4 regions of the Pseudarthrobacter equi genome follow, and region 3 is predicted to be linked to each of the others. Evidence: predicted binding sites of a transcription regulator. Region 3 holds the regulator's gene; each other region holds the start of a gene.

Region 1 (4,209 bases), 730 kb from region 3:
GCAGCGGCGAGCTCATCCGTTCACTGTTGGCCGCCGACGTGCTGAACCGCCTCCACCTGTGGCTCTATCCTGTGGCACTCGGGCAGGGAAAGCGGTTGTTCGACGCCGGGACCGTCCCTTCCACGTTCCGCCTCGCCGAGCCGGTCCGTTCCTTTCCAAAAGGTGCGGTGTCGCTGGTCTATGAGCGTGCCGGAGACGTTGAAACCCGGGAGATGGATGCCACTTAGGCCGCCACTAACCTCGCTTCGCCCGGCCGGCGCCCCCTGGCGGCGTGGGCCCAGCCACTGACGGCACAGAAAAACCGGCCCGGCGGATGCCGGACCGGTTTTCTGTATTCGCGGCTTTACCCGCGGGACAACAGCCTTAGTGGCTGTGGCCTGCGTGCTCGTCCTCGTCAGCCGGCTTCTCCACAACAAGGGTCTCGGTGGTGAGAACCAGGGCTGCGATGGAGGCAGCGTTACGGAGGGCAGCGCGGGTGACCTTGACGGGGTCGATGACGCCTGCAGCGATCAGGTCCTCGTACTCGCCCGACTTGGCGTTGAAGCCGTTGTTGGTGTCGAGTTCGGCCACCTTGGCGGTGATGACGTAGCCGTCGAAACCGGCGTTCTGGGCGATCCAGCGCAGCGGCTGGACCAGGGCGCGGCGGACGATGCCGACAGCAGCTGCAGCGTCGCCTTCGAGCGCCTTGACGGCCGGGTCCTCATCCAGTGCCTTCAGGGCGTGGATCAGCGCGGAACCGCCGCCGGCCACGATGCCTTCTTCCAAGGCGGCGCGGGTGGAAGACACCGCATCTTCGATGCGGTGCTTCTTTTCCTTCAGCTCGACCTCGGTGGCAGCGCCAACCTTGATCACGCCGATGCCGCCGGCCAGCTTGGCCAGGCGTTCCTGGAGCTTTTCCTTGTCCCAATCGGAGTCGGTGCGGGTCAGCTCAGCGCGGAGCTGGGCAACGCGGGCGGAGACGTCCTCGGCCGAACCGGCGCCGTCAACGATGGTGGTGTTGTCCTTGGTGACGGTGATGCGGCGGGCAGTACCGAGCACCTCGAGGCCAACGGTGTCCAGGCTCAGGCCCAGCTCAGGGGAAACAACCTGCGCACCGGTGAGGGTGGCGATGTCCTGCAGCATGGCCTTGCGGCGGTCGCCAAAGCCGGGAGCCTTGACTGCCACCACGTTGAGGGTGCCACGGATGCGGTTGACGATCAGCGTGGACAGGGCCTCGCCATCGATGTCCTCGGCGATGATGAACAGGGGCTTGGAGCTCTGCAGCGCCTTCTCCAGCAGCGGCAGGAATTCCTGCACGGCGGAGATCTTGCCCTGGTTGATCAGGATGAGGGCGTCCTCGAGGACTGCTTCCTGGCGCTCTGCGTCGGTGACGAAGTACGGGGACAGGTAGCCCTTGTCGAACTGCATGCCTTCGGTGAGGACCAGCTCGGTCTGCGTGGTGGAGGATTCCTCGATGGTGATCACACCATCCTTGCCCACCTTGCCGAATGCCTCGGCGAGCAGTTCGCCCACCTCGTCGCTCTGGGCGGAGATGGAGGCCACGTTGGCAACCTGGGTGCCTTCGACCGGACGGGCGTTCTCGAGCAGGCGGGCAGCCACGGCCTCAACCGAAACCTCGATGCCCCGCTTGATCTGGCCGGGAGCGGCGCCTGCGGCCACGTTGCGGAGGCCTTCCTTGACCAGTGCCTGGGCCAGGACCGTTGCGGTGGTGGTGCCGTCACCGGCAACATCGTTGGTCTTGGTGGCAACTTCCTTGGCGAGCTGTGCGCCAAGGTTTTCGTAGGGGTCGTCCAGCTCGACTTCGCGGGCGATGGTGACGCCGTCGTTCGTGATGGTGGGTGCGCCCCACTTCTTGTCCAGGACGACGTTGCGGCCGCGGGGGCCGAGCGTCACCTTGACAGTGTTGGCGAGCTTGTCGATGCCGGCTTCGAGGGACCGGCGGGCAGCGTCGTTAAACGCAAGCTGCTTTGCCATGGTTGTGTCCTTTCAAGACAGAAACCCCGCGCAGCTGACCAGCATCAAGGCATGACCAGCGGCGCGGGGATCCGGAAGATTTACTTTACGACGATCGCCAGGACGTCGCGGGCGGACAGCACGAGGTACTCGGTGCCACCGGTCTTGACTTCGGTTCCGCCGTACTTGGAGTAGATGACTACGTCGCCGACAGCTACGTCGACCGGGACGCGGTTGCCGTCTTCGAAGCGGCCGGGGCCAACTGCGACAACTTCGCCTTCCTGCGGCTTCTCCTGCGCGGAGTCCGGGATTACCAGGCCGGAAGCCGTGGTCTGCTCGGCTTCGAGCGGGCGGACAACAATACGATCCTCAAGAGGCTTAATAGAGACCGACACTCGGACCTCTCCTTTTCGTCAGCAAATTCGTGGACTTGAAAGCCGTTTGCCGTGGCTGGCAACCGTCGTCGCGGTGCCGGCAGCAGCCAGGCTGGCAGCTCTTCATGTGTTAGCACCCTCCTAGGGAGAGTGCTAATGAAGACTCTAGGCCGGGGTTAGCACTCGGTCAAGGCGAGTGCCAGCCATTTCGTCATCGGAGAACACTTAGCCTGTACATTGAACCGGTGCGAGCCGCCTTCTTCCTGATCCTTGCCACCCTCTTCTGGGCCGGAAACTTCGTGGTGGGCCAGGCCGCCGTTCAGTCCATGGCCCCGCTGCAGTTGACGTTCTGGCGCTGGACACTGGCTGCCCTGCCGCTGCTGTTCCTCGCGCACGTGGTGGACCGCCCCAACTGGCGGGCAGTCCTCCGCCACTGGCCCACGCTGCTCATGCTCAGCGCGCTCGGCATGACCGCCTACACGCTGCTGCTCTACAGCGCCCTCCAGCACACGTCAGCACTGAACGCATCCCTGGTGACGGCCGCAAACCCGGTGCTGATCATGGTGCTTGCCGCGGTGTTGCTGAAGGACAGACCGCGGCCCTTGGGCTGGATCGGCCTGGTATTCGGCCTGGCGGGTGTCCTGCTGGTCCTCACCGGCGGGCAGCTGCAGCGGCTCCTGACCTTCTCGCTGGGCGCCGGCGAACTGCTGATCCTGGCGGCCATCACCGTCTGGGGCCTCTACACGGTCCTGGCCCGTCGCGTAGCCGTACCCGCCGTCACCTCCACAGCCCTGCAGGCGGCCATAGCGGCCGTTGCCCTGGCTCCTGTGGCCGCCGTGACCGGCGCAGGATTCCCGTCCAGCCAGTCCGGAGCCTGGTCCCTGGCGTTCATCGCCATCTTCCCCTCGCTGGGCTCCTACCTGCTGTGGAACCTGGCGCTGAAGCGCACCAGCGCGGCCAATGCCGGAAACTACCTCAACCTCATCGCGGTCTTCACGGCGATCATCACCGTACTGCTGGGCCAGCCCATCACAGCGGCCCAGATTGCAGGCGGCGTCCTGGTGATTTCGGGGGTCCTGCTGACGGGTGCGGGCCAGCGCCCTCAGCGGCCGAGGTCGTCGAAGCCGACGTCCTCGCCGCCATCGGAGGCGTTGCCCCGGTTACGGGCCCGGTAGAGGACCACGGAGGAGGCGAGGACCACCAGCAGCGACGCCACCAGGAGGGCGATTCCTCCCGCCCGCGCACCGGAATACAGGCCGCGGATGTCCTGCGCTTCCTGCGTGTTGTCCTGGATGTTGTTACCGCCCACGGAATAGACAGTGGCGTTGAACGTGTCCAGGAAGAAGATGATGACCAGCAGCGCCAGGCACACCACTGCCAGCACCGCACCGGCGATCAACGCGGGCCGCGCGTACCTAGCCGGACCCTGGACCGGGGGCGGCTGTTCTCCGGACTGTTCGGGACCTGCGCTGTCAACCATGGGTTCAACACTATCGGCATCCCGCCGCAGCCCGGGGCACTAGGCTGGAACGCATGGCTCACGCTCCCCAGGACCAGATTGCACCACTGCTGACCCCCGAAGGATGGGAGTTGCTGGCGTCGCTGGGCCCCTACACCGAGGACGGGTCCTTCGCCCTGAACGGTGAACTCCGGAAGGCCGGCCACAGCCCCGAACTGGTGTCTGCCGTGCTCACCCAGTCCCGGCTCCGCACGAAGGCCGGAGCGAAGTTCGGCGAGTTCGCCCGGCAAATGCTCTTCACCCAAGCGGGGCTGGAACAAGCCACCCGCCTGAATGTTGCCGCCCGGCACGCCCAGCGGTTCGCCGCCGCCGGCGTTAGCCACGTGGCGGACCTGGGCTGCGGGCTCGGCGCCGATTCGCTGG
Region 2 (4,209 bases), 1.2 Mb from region 3:
GAAGGCAACGTGGCCGCCACGGAGGCGAATCTGGCGGGTGCGGAGATCATCGAGGTTCCGGCGCGGGACGCGGACGTGAACCTGTCCGAGGTGGGCCGGGAACAGGCGACCGCCTTGGGTACGGCGCTGGCCCGGATCGCTGACGAATCGCGGCCGGACGCGGTGGTGTCCTCCCCCTACGAGAGGGCCCACCAGACAGCTCAGATCGCGGTGGAGACGGCAGGCTGGCCCGTGAAAGTGCAGGTGGATGAGCGGCTGCGCGACCGCGAGTTGGGCATCCTGGACCGGCTGACCCGCCTGGGCGTTGAGACGCGGTACCCGGAGGAGGCCGAACGGCGGTCCTGGCAGGGGAAGCTGTACTACCGTCCGCCCGGCGGGGAATCATGGGCCGATGTGGCGCTCCGGCTCCGCTCCGTGCTGGACGAGCTGAACAGCCTCGGCACCGGGCACCGGGTGATGCTGGTCTGCCACGACGCCGTGATCCTGCTGTTCCGCTACGTGCTGGAGGGCATGACGGAGCAGGAACTGTTGGACCTCGCTGCCAGCACCTCGGTGCTGAACGCGTCGATGACCCGGTACGTGCGGCCTACCGGCGAGGGGCCGTGGACGCTGGAAAGCTTCAACGTCGCTGACCACTTGGCCGAACAGGGCGTCGAAGTTACCGAACATGCCGGGGATGCCAGTGTCCGCCCGCGGTGACTCCGGCCCCCAGCTGGTGACGCCCTCGCTGCTGCGGGACTGGCGGCTGCCTGCCCCTGGCGAGGACAAGTATTCGCGCGGCTCGGTTCTGGTGGTTGGCGGGGCGCGGAACACCCCCGGTGCTGCACTGCTGGCCGGTACCGCCGCGCTGCGGGCCGGGGCAGGAAAGCTGACGCTCGCCGTGGCCGAATCAGTGGCGGTCCAGGTGGGTGTCGCCCTGCCCGAGTGCGGCGACATCGGGCTGCCGGAAACCTCTGACGGATCGGTCACCGCTGAGGGCGTGGACCGGATTTCGGCCAACCTGGACTCGGCCGATGCCATCCTGGTAGGCCCCGGGCTCGACGATCCGGACCTGGCCCGGGAGCTTCTTGAGGCGCTCCTGGCCCGCGAAGAGGCAGCCGGTTCTTCAGGGGACGCTGCCGGTGACAGGCAAGCCGGCGGGAAGCACGACGACGGCGGCCCAGGCTCCGGCGCATCCGGCCGGGAAGGAGGTCCCGCCGTCGTCCTTGACGCCTTTGCGCTGGCCGCGCTTGCGGAGCTGGAGGACCGCGTGGGCCCGTGGCGGGGCCGGCTGATCCTGACCCCGAACCCCACCGAGGCCGGCATCCTGCTGGGCCGGGACCCTGAGGACCTGGAAACGGACGTGGCCGAAATCGCCCGCAGGTTCGGCGCGGTGGTGAGCTGCCAGGGGCTGATCGCGCGGGCGCCGGGCGTTGGCCCGGAGGAGTCGGGGCTGTGGAAGATCACCACGGGCTACGGCGGGCTGGGAACCTCGGGCAGCGGGGACGTCCTGGCCGGGGCGATCGCCGGAGTGCGGGCCCGCGGAACCACCGGCGCGCAAGCCGCCTGCTGGGGGACGCACCTGCACGCGGCGGCGGCCGACCGGCTGGCCAGCAGGATGGGACCGCTCGGATTCCTGGCCCGCGAACTCGCCGACGAACTGCCGGCGCTCATGCTGGAGCTCGGTACCTGACCCGTCCGGGCAAGCGGATGGCCCCCCTGCATTAACGCGGAGGGCCACCGTCTCGGAGGGGATCACTCGCAACTGCCGATGCGCTACCGGCGCTGTGGCGTTCCATAGTGGCAATCGCCCAAAACTGGCAGATACAACGCGTTCGGATCCTCCCGGTACCCCCGTTCTACACCCGCCGGGACGCCCATCACAAGGCATCCCCGCCGGTAACTTGGACGGCCCCCGGCCGAAACCGGGGGCCGCCGTATCAGGAAGCGCGGGCACAGCTGCCGGTGCGCTGTCTGGCACTGTGGCGTGCACAAAGTGGCGAATCGCCCAAGAAGGCAGTCAACACAAAGGCCCGGCGTCCCGATCCCTTCGCGAGTTTCAGCGGGGCTAGGCTGCGATTTCCTGCTTGGCCCCCTTCATCTCGATTTCGATCTTGCGCGGCTTGGCCTTCTCGGCAACCGGGATCCGCAACGTCAGGACGCCGGCGTCGTAGCTGGCCTTCACGTTTTCCGTGTCCAGGGTGTCGCCAAGGATCAACTGGCGGCTGAAGACACCGCGCGGCCGTTCGGAGGCGATCAGTTCGGTGTTGTTGGCGGCAGGGTCCGGGCGTTCGGCGCGTACTGTCAGCACGTTGCGTTCAACATCCAGGTCCACGGACTCGGGCGAAACTCCGGGAAGGTCGAAGGCGACCACAAAGTCATGGCCCTCGCGCCAGGCGTCCATCGGCATGGCTGCCGGACGGGCCGCCGTGCCGAGGACCTGCTGGGCCAGCCTGTCCAGCTCGCGGAACGGATCGGTTCGCATCAACATGGCTTCCTCCTCATAAGGGTGGTCCAACACTGTGTAGGTTTTCAGCCGATCTATGGTGGCTGATATAGATTTTTTAGCACCAGCGGCACAGGTATGCAAGCCCGTCCGGCGAAAATTATTTGGCGGCCAGGGCACGCACCGGGGCACGCCAAAGGGCCCTCCGCCAGATCTGCAGAGGGCCCTTCGATGGGGTTCGTGATGGCTGGCTAGTCCCGCGTGGGATCCGGGCGAAGGGGTGCGGGCCCCGGGTCTGGGACAGGCAGCGGCCCGGGAGGCTCGGGGGTGGGGAACGGGCTGGGCGCCGGAGGTCCGGGGTGGCCGGGCTGCGTGGGATCGGGCGATGTCGGATCCGGGCCGGGCTCCGGCGGGAACGGCGAAGGTTCGTGCACTGGCGGGATGGTCATGGATCTTCCCCTCTCACGCTGGGCGGCGCCTGTACCGAGCTAGGTGCCTTGAACTGAACACGATACGCCTGCCACCCCCGCCCGGACAGGCCCCAGCTTCCCTGCAACGCCCGCTCACATCCGGCGGCTCCCACCCCCACGCGCGCTCACATCCGGCGGCTCCCACCCCAACGCCCGCTCACTCTCTTCAGAAGAGTGAGCGGGCCTTGGGGGTCTCAGGCACCACGAGTGAGCGGGCGTTGGGGTTTTAGGCACCACGAGTGAGCGCACGTTGGGGTTTTAGGCACCACAAGTGAGCGCGGGTTCCCACTCCCCTCCCCGCCCTTTCCCGCGTCCAGAAAATCTCGGCGCCCCATCAAGTAGGGAAACGAGCGGGGTTTCTTCCCCGGTAGCGAACGCCGGCCACGGCGGGGTGCCCGGTCTATATATTGAGTCCATGACCTCCACTCCGCTGCAGAACTCCGCCAGCACGCCAGCGTCCGCCGCCACCCCGCCCGTGGCCAAGAAGGTGCCCACCGACAGGACGCACCACGGGGACACCTACGTGGACAACTATGAGTGGCTGCGGGACAAGGAGTCCGCCGAGGTGGTGGAGCACCTGAAGGCCGAGAACGCCTACCAGGAAGCGGTCACCGCCCACCAGGAGCCGCTGCGCGAAGCCATCTTCCAGGAGATCAAGGGCCGCACGCAGGAAACCGACCTCTCGGTTCCGCACCGCAAGGACGGCTGGTGGTACTTCAGCCGCTCGGTGGAGGGCAAGGAGTACGGCATCCAGTGCCGTGTCCGCGCCAGCGACACCGATGACAGGATCGCCGACTGGACCCCTCCGGCCGTGGAGCCCGGCGTCGAAATCCCCGGCGAAGAAGTCCTGCTGGACGGCAACGTCGAGGCCGAGGGCAAGCCGTTCTTCTCCGTGGGCGGCACCGCCGTGACAGTGGACGGCACCCTCTACGCCTACGCCGTGGACAACTCCGGCGACGAACGCTTCACCCTCCGGATCAAGGACCTCCGCACCAGCGAGCTGCTGCCGGACGTCATTGAGAACATCTTCTACGGTGTGTCCTTCTCCCCCGACGGCACCCGCATTTTCTACACCGTGGTGGATGACTCGTGGCGCCCATACCAGGTGAAGGCGCACGCCCTGGGCACCCCGGTCAGCGAGGACACGGTGATCTACCAGGAGGACGACACCGCCATGTGGCTGGGCTTCGAGCTGTCTTCGGACCGGCGCTACCTGATACTGGGCATCGGCTGCTCCGAGTACAGCGAAACCCGGCTGCTCCGCTTCGACGACCCCGCACAGGAGCTCACCACCGTCATTTCGCGGGACGAGCG
Region 3 (4,209 bases):
GGAGCTCCTCCTGGGCTGCGTCGAGCTTGGCCGGCGTTTCCACCTGCAGGTGCACCTTCAGGTCACCGCGGCCGTATCCGCGCAGGTGGGTGACACCCAGGCCGCGGAGGGTGATGATTTCACCGGACTGGGTGCCCGGCTTCACGTCGATGTCCTGGGTTCCGTCGAAGGTCTCCAGGCTGACGTCGGTGCCCAGCGCCGCGGCGGTCATGGGGATGTTCAGGGTTGCGTGCAGGTCGTCGCCGTCACGCACATACGTGGCGTCGTTGTTGACGCGGACCTCCACGTAGAGGTCGCCGGAGGGGCCGCCCGCGGGGCCGGCTTCGCCCTGCCCGGTCAGCTGGATGCGTGTTCCGGTTGCGACGCCGGCGGGAACCTTGATGGTCAGGGAGCGGCGGCTCCGGATGCGGCCCTGGCCGCTGCATTCATTGCAGGGATCTTTGATGACAGTGCCGAAGCCCTCGCAGGTGCCGCACGGTGCAGCGGTCATGACCTGGCCGAGGATGGAACGGACAGCGCGCTGGACCTGGCCGCTGCCGCCGCAGATGTCGCAGCGTTCGGGGTGCGTCCCCGGGCGGCAACATGATCCCTCACAGGTGGGGCAAGTGACTGCAGTGTCCACCTCAAGCTTTTTGTTGACGCCAAAGACGGCGTCGCGCAGTTCGATGCGGACGCTGATGAGTGCATCCTGGCCGCGGCGGACCCGTGAGGCGGGTCCGGACGATCCGCCGGCGCCGAAGAACGTGTCGAAGATGTCCTGGAAGGCAAAGCCCTGGCCGGCGTAGCTTCCTCCGCCGAATCCATTGTCAGTGCCGTTCTCGTTGCCGGTGGTGTCGTAGACCCGGCGTTTCTGCGGGTCGGAGAGGACTTCGTAGGCGTGGGTCACCGCCTTGAAGCGGTCCTGCGCATCTTCGCCCGGGTTGACGTCGGGGTGGAGTGTCCGGGCCAGCTTGCGGTAGGCCTTTTTGATTTCTTCTCCGGTGGCTTCCGGTGAAACTCCAAGGACGTCATAGTGGCTGCTCAAAGTTCGTATCTCTTCCTTGTTGTACTGCCTGCGGTGGGACTGCCGTGCGGGCCCGGCGGCTGTGGTGCCGGGGCGGGCCGGTCAGGGACCCAGGATGCGGGAAAGGTAACGGGCAACTGCCCTGACGGCCGCCATGGTGTTGGGATAGTCCATCCGGGTGGGACCCAGGATGCCGATCTTGGCCACGCTGTCCGGGCCGTAGCCGGTGGCCACGACGGACGCCTCGGCCAGGCCGTCGTAAGGGTTTTCGCGGCCGATGCTGACGGCCACGCCACGGTGGTCCTGCGCCATGTCGCTCAGCAGCCGCAGCATCACCACCTGCTCTTCCAAAGCTTCCAGCACGGGGCCGATGCTCAGCGGAAAGTCGACATTGGACCGGGCCAGGTTGGCCGTGCCGGCCATGACCATGCGGTCCTCGCGGCTGCTGTGCGCAAGGATCTCCAGGGCGTGCGCCAGCGACTGCGCCGCCTGCCGCTCCCCCGGACTGACAGAGGAGACGACGGCGGGAAGGGCCTGCGGCAGCCGGGCCAGCGGTGTTCCGGCCAGGGTTCCCAGAAACCGGGTACGCAGCGCGGACAACGCTTCGTCCGCGAGGTCCTGCCCGACGTCGATGACGCGCTGCTCCACGTTGCCGCTGTTCGCGATCAGGACCACAAGGACCTTGCGCGGGGCCAGCAGGACGAACTCGATGTGCCGGATCAGTGCCCGGCTGAGGTGGGGGTACTGGACCACCGCCACCTGGTTGGTCAGCTGGGACAACAGCCGCACGGTGCGGTCGAGGACGTCGTCGAGGTCGTCGGATCCCTCCAGGAGGGACTGGATGGCGCGCCGTTCGGCTTGCGAGAGCGGCTTCACGGCCGAAATCTGGTCCACGAACAGCCGGTAACCCTTGTCCGTGGGAATCCGGCCGGCACTGGTATGCGGCGCCGTGATGAGGCCCTCGTCCTCAAGCGCCGCCATGTCGTTCCGGATGGTGGCGCTGGAAACCCCCAGGTGATGCCGTTCCACCAGGGCCTTGGAGCCTACCGGTTCGCGGGAGTGGACGTAGTCCTCCACGATGGCCCGCAGTACTTCAAGCTTGCGCGGCTCACTCACACTCCACCTCCATCCAGTCGGGGTGGATAAGCCACCCGTTCCTTCCTGCCAGTCTGCACGCACTCGAACATGCACTCGAACTGTTAGCACTCGACATGCCTAAGTGCTAACAGTCTATTATGCCTTGGCCCGTTGTTAGCATTGGTACCGCTCCGGGCGAAATTCCGGGACAGCACCTACGGCGAGGCGGAGTGACCATGGATTACCGGAACTGGGGCCCGCGGGACATGTCCGCTCCCGCGCGTACGCAACTGCCTGAAGTGCCCGTGGAACGGGGCATGGTGCTCGAAGACGTACAGTCCGGCTGGGTGGGGGCCGTCACCCGGGTGGAAAAGTCCGGCGGCATGCATGTGGTGGCCCTTGAGGACCGGCGCGGAAAGTCGCGGACCTTCCGGCTGGGATTCGGGTTCCTCCTCGAGGGCCGTGCCATCAGGCTGATGCCACCGGCACCCCGGCCCGCAGCGGGCGGTCCGTCAGCCGGGCGCACAGCCTCAGGCTCCGTACGCGTCGCAGGCCAGCGTGCACAGGTGGCCAAGGCGAGCCGCATCTGGGTGGAAGGAAAGCACGACGCCGAACTCGTCGAGAAGGTATGGGGAGACGATCTCCGGGTGGAGGGCATCGTCGTCGAACCCCTGCATGGCATCGACGACCTCGCCGGCGCCGTGAAGGAATTCGGGCCAGGGCCGGGGCGCCGGCTGGGTGTGCTGGTGGACCACCTGGTCCCGGACTCCAAGGAATCCCGTATTGCTGAGGCTGTCATGGCCGGCCCTGGCGCTGCAGGCAACGTCCTGATTGTCGGCCACCCCTACGTGGATGTGTGGCAGGCCATCCGGCCCTCCGTGCTGGGCATTCCGCAATGGCCGTCAGTACCGCGGGGCCAGGACTGGAAAACCGGGATCCTCAAGGCGTTCGGCTGGCCGCACTCCACTAAGGAGGACATCGGGCTCGGATGGCAGAAACTGCTCGGTGCGGTCCACACTTACGCAGACCTGGAGGCGTCGCTGCTGGGCCGGGTCGAGGAAGTCATCGACTTCCTCACAGCACCCTGACGGACGCCGGACCGGCAAACACCAGTATTCTTGATACTGCGGTGGCCCCCGCGATCCGCAGCGGGCCCCGAAGCATCAACTGCATCCCCAGCATCAATTGCACTTTTCGAAGGAACAGACTGTGGCAGAAAACGCACGCGAGCACAGGGACGGCCAAAGCAGCACCGGCCGTTCCGAATACCACGGCGTCCCCGCGAATGCGCTGCCGCTCACGGCCAGCGAGGACCGGCAGTGGGCCACCCTGGCACACTTCGGCGGGATCCTGGGATGCGTCCCCGCCCTGCTGATCTTCCTCATCTTCCGCGACCGCGGGCCCTTCACGGCCCAGGAGTCGAAGGAAGCCCTGAACTTCAGCCTGCCTCCCACCATCGCAGCGGTAGTGGCGAACATCCTGGTGTTCATTCCCGTGGTCGGAAACATTTTTGCCGTGATCGCCACATTGATCTGGATTGCACTGACGTGCTTTTCGGTGGCGGCAGGCATCCACGTCAACCGCGGCCAACCGCACCGCTACCAGTTCAACCTGCGCTGGATCAAGTAGTCCCCGTCGGCTCCCAGCCGCAGCAAGCCTGACCTCGCAGGCGTGGCCGGTAAACCCGCGTTAGTCGGGCAGGATCCGGCGGACCACCGCGTCGGCCAGGAGCCGGCCCTTCAACGTCAGGACCAGCATCCCCCGGAATGCTGCGCCCGGCTCAACCAGCCCCTCGGCAATCAGCCCGGCGATCTGGTGCCGCCCCACAATGTCCAGGCTTGCCACTTCCAGCCCGGACTGGAGGCGGGCCTCAAGCATGACCCGCTCCACGTTCCGGGTCTCTGCGTCCAGGGTTTCGCGTCCGGCAGCCGGTGAGTTTCCCTGCGCCAGCCGGCCGGCGTACGCGGTTGGGTGTTTGACGTTCCACCAGCGCACACCGCCCACATGTGAATGCGCGCCCGGCCCGATCCCCCACCAATCATCGCCGCGCCAGTAGGCGAGGTTGTGCCGGCAGGCCTGTTCGGGCGTGCGCGCCCAGTTGCTGACCTCGTACCACTCCAGGCCTGCAG
Region 4 (4,209 bases), 1.3 Mb from region 3:
CAACGGGGGCAGCGTTCTTCTCGGGCTTGTCGGCAACAACAGCCTCGGTGGTGAGGAACAGGCCGGCAATGGATGCCGCGTTCTGCAGGGCAGAGCGGGTCACCTTGACGGGGTCGTTGACGCCGGCTGCCAGCAGGTCGACGTACTCGCCGGTTGCTGCGTTCAGGCCGTGGCCTGCGGGCAGGCCGCGGACCTTGTCAACCACAACGCCGGGCTCGAGGCCGGCGTTGAAGGCGATCTGCTTCAGCGGGGCGTCGATGGCAACGCGGACGATGTTGGCGCCGGTTGCTTCGTCGCCGGAGAGCTGCAGGTTGGCGAATGCCTTGGCACCGGCCTGGATGAGGGCCACGCCGCCACCGGCGACGATACCCTCTTCAACGGCAGCCTTGGCGTTGCGCACTGCGTCTTCGATGCGGTGCTTGCGCTCCTTGAGCTCAACCTCCGTGGCGGCACCGGCCTTGATGACTGCAACGCCGCCGGCCAGCTTGGCCAGGCGCTCCTGCAGCTTCTCGCGGTCGTAGTCGGAGTCGGAGTTCTCGATCTCGGCGCGGATCTGGGAAACGCGGCCGGCGATCTGGTCGGCGTCGCCTGCACCCTCGACGATGGTGGTCTCGTCCTTGGTGACGACAACCTTGCGTGCCTTGCCCAGGAGTTCCAGGCCGGCAGTCTCCAGCTTCAGGCCGACTTCCTCGGAGATGACCTGGCCGCCGGTGAGGACGGCGATGTCTGCGAGCTGGGCCTTGCGGCGGTCGCCGAAGCCGGGAGCCTTGACGGCTACGGACTTGAAGGTGCCGCGGATCTTGTTGACGATCAGCGTGGCCAGGGCCTCGCCCTCGATGTCCTCAGCGATGATCAGCAGCGGCTTGTTGGACTGCATGACCTTTTCCAGGACAGCAACCAGTTCCTTGACGTTGGAGATCTTGGAGTTGACGATCAGGATGTACGGATCCTCGAGGACCGTTTCCTGGCGCTCGGCGTCGGTGACGAAGTAAGCGGAGATGTAACCCTTGTCGAAGCGCATGCCTTCGGTGAGTTCCAGCTCCAGGCCGAAGGTGTTGGATTCCTCGACGGTGATGACGCCTTCCTTGCCGACCTTGTCCAGGGCTTCGGCAATGAGGGCACCAATTTCATCGTCACCGGCAGAGATGGAGGCCGTGGCGGCGATCTCTTCCTTGGTTTCGATTTCCTTGGCGGAGTTCAGCAGTTCGGCGGTGACGGCGTCGACGGCCTTTTCGATGCCTCGCTTGAGTGACAGCGGGTCGGCGCCGGCTGCAACGTTGCGCAGGCCTTCCTTGACGAGGGCCTGGGCCAGCACGGTAGCCGTGGTGGTGCCGTCGCCTGCGACGTCGTCAGTCTTCTTGGCAACTTCCTTGACCAGCTCGGCGCCGATCTTCTCGTAGGGATCGTCCAGCTCGATCTCCTTGGCGATGGAAACACCATCGTTGGTGATCGTGGGGGCGCCCCACTTCTTTTCGAGGACGACGTTACGTCCACGCGGGCCGAGGGTGACCTTAACGGCGTCGGCGAGGATGTTCAGGCCCCGCTCAAGGCCGCGGCGTGCCTCTTCATCAAATGCAATGATCTTGGCCATAACGGCAATAGTCCTTTCGGGACAGTCGTTAAGAATGAACCTCAGCTGCAGTGCCCGCGACGGACGGTTCCTGAACGGCGGCCTCTGTATGCCTCCGCGTGGGAACCTCACTCCAGTAAGGTGTTTCTTCGCTCCTCGGCCGGTGCCGGGCGCCGCCGGCTGAACCGGGCGTTGCCTTTAGCAGTCGGTGCGTCAGAGTGCTAACTCAATAATTAGCACTCCCCCGGTGAGAGTGCAAGCGAAAGAGACCCCCAGGGACGCGTTTGGGGCCCGTATTCGCCGAGGGCGATCAGCTGCCGTTGCGGCCGGCGGTTTCGTGTCCGGTGGCCGTCGGAATGTTGTCGCTGCCATAGGTGAAGACCGTAAAGGTGGCGGAGGTGATGTCCCCGTTGGTGTCGAACGCGATGGGACCTGACTCGCCGTCGTAGTTGATGCCGCCCCCTGAGGCGAGGCCGGGCAGGCAGTCCTTGTAGGTGGTGCAGGCCGCCGCTGCCGTGGCTTGGGATTCCGTGGCGGTCCCGCCGGAGACTGCCACGAGGTTGGCAGCAATGGAGGGGCCGGCGTCATCCTGCGCACGCGCCGCCGCCAGGGCGGCAAGAGTCACCGCATCGAACGTTTCCGCGGCATACGAGACATCCTTCAGTCCGTCGTCCACACCCAACAGGCGGGCCTGGAAGGCGGCGCTGGGAAGCTGACCGGACACAACGGCCCTGGCGCCGTCCAGCGCCTTGGTGCCCAGTTTCGATCCGTAGCGCGCGAATGCTCCATCGCTCAGCAGCAGGCTGGCCCCGGAGACCCCCGCGTTATTGAGCTCAGCCAGTGCCCCCTGCGACCCTTCGCGGGCAACCACGACGACGGCATCCGGCTTCGCGGCCCCGGCTTTCCGGGCGGCGTCCCCGGCCTCGCCGGCAGCGAACCCGGCGTTGTCCAGGACCTGCAGCCCGGCCCCTGAGGCGGCGTCGGCGACTGCGGCAGCAACTTCCTTGCCGTAGGTACCCTCCTGGTGGAGGATGGCGATGGTTTTGGCGCCCCCGTCCTTGGCGAGCTTGGCCAGGACGGGTCCCTGCGCAACGTCCGCGGCCGTGGTCCGGAAGTAGTAGCCGCCCGACTCGGCGCTGCTGAGGCCTGCGGCGGTGTTGGCGGGCGATATCAACGGTGTCCGCGCCCGGGACAGGACATCGATGGCCTCGGTGGCGTGGCTTGAATCGGTGGGGCCGATCACCACGTCCGCCTTGTCGGAGACCAGCGCGTGCGCCTGCGCGGCAGTGTCCCCGCCGGCCTGGACGGGAAGGAGTTCCACGGGCCTGCCCTTGTGGCCGCCCGCGGCATTGATTTCCCGTACGGCGAGCTGGGCCGCAGCGAGCTGGGAGGTATTGAGGAAGCTGCTGTCCCCGGCGTTGTCCAGGATCAGCCCTACACGGAGGACACCGTCCCCGGATGCTTCAACGGTGTCCACGCGGGCATTGCCGGTGACTCCGGAGCAGGCGCTGAGGGCTAGGACGGCAGCAAGTGATGCGGCAAGCACCGGTCGACGGCGGGCCGCCGGGCGGGAAGGATGCATCACTCGGCGGGCCGGACGCTTTCGGCCTGCGGGCCTTTTTCGCCCTCCCCGACTTCAAGTTCCACCCGCTGGCCCTCATCGAGCGCCCGGTAGCCTTCGCCCTGGATGGCCGACCAGTGCACGAAGATATCGTCCCCGGAGCCGTCCACGGTGATGAAGCCGTAGCCCTTTTCGGCGTTGAACCATTTGACGGTTCCCAGTGCCATGATGACCCACTCTTTCCGTTGAGACCGGAGGACCCCTGCTGCGGTGCCGCGGCGTTGACGTGCATTGCAGGGACCGGGCAGAGGCCTGGATTTCACTCTAGCCAAAGGCTGCCCAGTCCTGCAGGCGGGCCGGCAGGAGCGGCGGTAAACGTTATTCAGGCGTGACCGCCGGCACTTTGTCCAGGATTAGCGGTAGCCCGGACCCAGGACGACCACCAACGGCACCTGGAAATCGGTGCTTGCCACTACGGTGGGCACGCCCAGCAGGTTGGCCAGCTCGCGCGCATTGGCTGCCTGGTCCGCTCCGGAGTAGTACACCGTGGAGCCCTGCTGCGGGGCGCCGGCCCAGTTGCCCACCTGCCCCAGCGTCCAGCCTGCCGCCTTCACCGTTCCGCCCACCCGGCTGGCGAGTCCGGATGTTCCGGCAGCGTTGTAAACGGCTACCGGCTGGGTCTTGTCCAGTTCCGGCCCGGCAGACTCTGTGGCGCTGGGCCCGGGTTCCGGCTCAGTGGTGCTTTCGGCGCTGGGATCCGTGGAGGGCTGGGCCGTTGCCGACGGTTCGGACGCCTTGTCCGCAGCGGCGGAAGGCGTGGCGCCTGTGTCAGCCAGCGGCGCCTCGGACACGACAGCCGAGGCCTGGCTTTCGGTACCGCCAAGGCCCAGCTTGGGAAGGATCAGGAAGGACACCAGGCCGATGGCCAGGGCAGCAATGCCAACGGCAAGGATGGGCCACAGCCGCACGCGGGACGGTGCGGTGGCCGTCCGGTGGACACCTTGTCGCGACGCCGTCTCCGGGACCTTGTCGAATTCATCGCGGGCGTATTTGGTCATGGTGGGATGGATCCTTGCTG

What was found. Region 3 encodes HrcA, which represses chaperone genes, less so after heat shock. Its sites were predicted from a motif close to TTNGCACTCGNNNNNNNCGAGTGCNAA; they were not measured.
Region 1: the regulator HrcA is predicted to act here: its motif matches at 2,504-2,530, upstream of groES (co-chaperone GroES).
Region 2: the regulator HrcA is predicted to act here: its motif matches at 2,544-2,570, upstream of BLT71_RS17115 (Hsp20/alpha crystallin family protein).
Region 4: the regulator HrcA is predicted to act here: its motif matches at 1,769-1,795, upstream of groL (chaperonin GroEL).

The regions. Positions count from the first base shown of each region.
Region 1 is NZ_LT629779.1:3,322,820-3,327,028, forward strand. It holds gene BLT71_RS15005 (dihydrofolate reductase family protein) at 1-227, shown strand, start outside; gene groL (chaperonin GroEL) at 364-1,974, opposite strand; gene groES (co-chaperone GroES) at 2,055-2,348, opposite strand; gene BLT71_RS15020 (DMT family transporter) at 2,573-3,502, shown strand; gene BLT71_RS15025 (hypothetical protein) at 3,430-3,807, opposite strand; gene BLT71_RS15030 (class I SAM-dependent methyltransferase) at 3,861-4,209, shown strand, end outside.
Region 2 is NZ_LT629779.1:3,758,418-3,762,626, forward strand. It holds gene BLT71_RS17105 (histidine phosphatase family protein) at 1-699, shown strand, start outside; gene BLT71_RS17110 (ADP-dependent NAD(P)H-hydrate dehydratase) at 677-1,672, shown strand; gene BLT71_RS17115 (Hsp20/alpha crystallin family protein) at 2,048-2,470, opposite strand; gene BLT71_RS17125 (S9 family peptidase) at 3,311-4,209, shown strand, end outside.
Region 3 is NZ_LT629779.1:2,591,427-2,595,635, forward strand. It holds gene dnaJ (molecular chaperone DnaJ) at 1-1,024, opposite strand, end outside; gene hrcA (heat-inducible transcriptional repressor HrcA) at 1,106-2,119, opposite strand; gene BLT71_RS11645 (DUF3097 domain-containing protein) at 2,317-3,168, shown strand; gene BLT71_RS11650 (DUF4870 domain-containing protein) at 3,290-3,709, shown strand; gene hemW (radical SAM family heme chaperone HemW) at 3,770-4,209, opposite strand, start outside.
Region 4 is NZ_LT629779.1:1,294,720-1,298,928, reverse strand. It holds gene groL (chaperonin GroEL) at 1-1,591, opposite strand, end outside; gene BLT71_RS05905 (ABC transporter substrate-binding protein) at 1,881-3,152, opposite strand; gene BLT71_RS05900 (cold-shock protein) at 3,152-3,358, opposite strand; gene BLT71_RS05895 (LytR C-terminal domain-containing protein) at 3,545-4,189, opposite strand.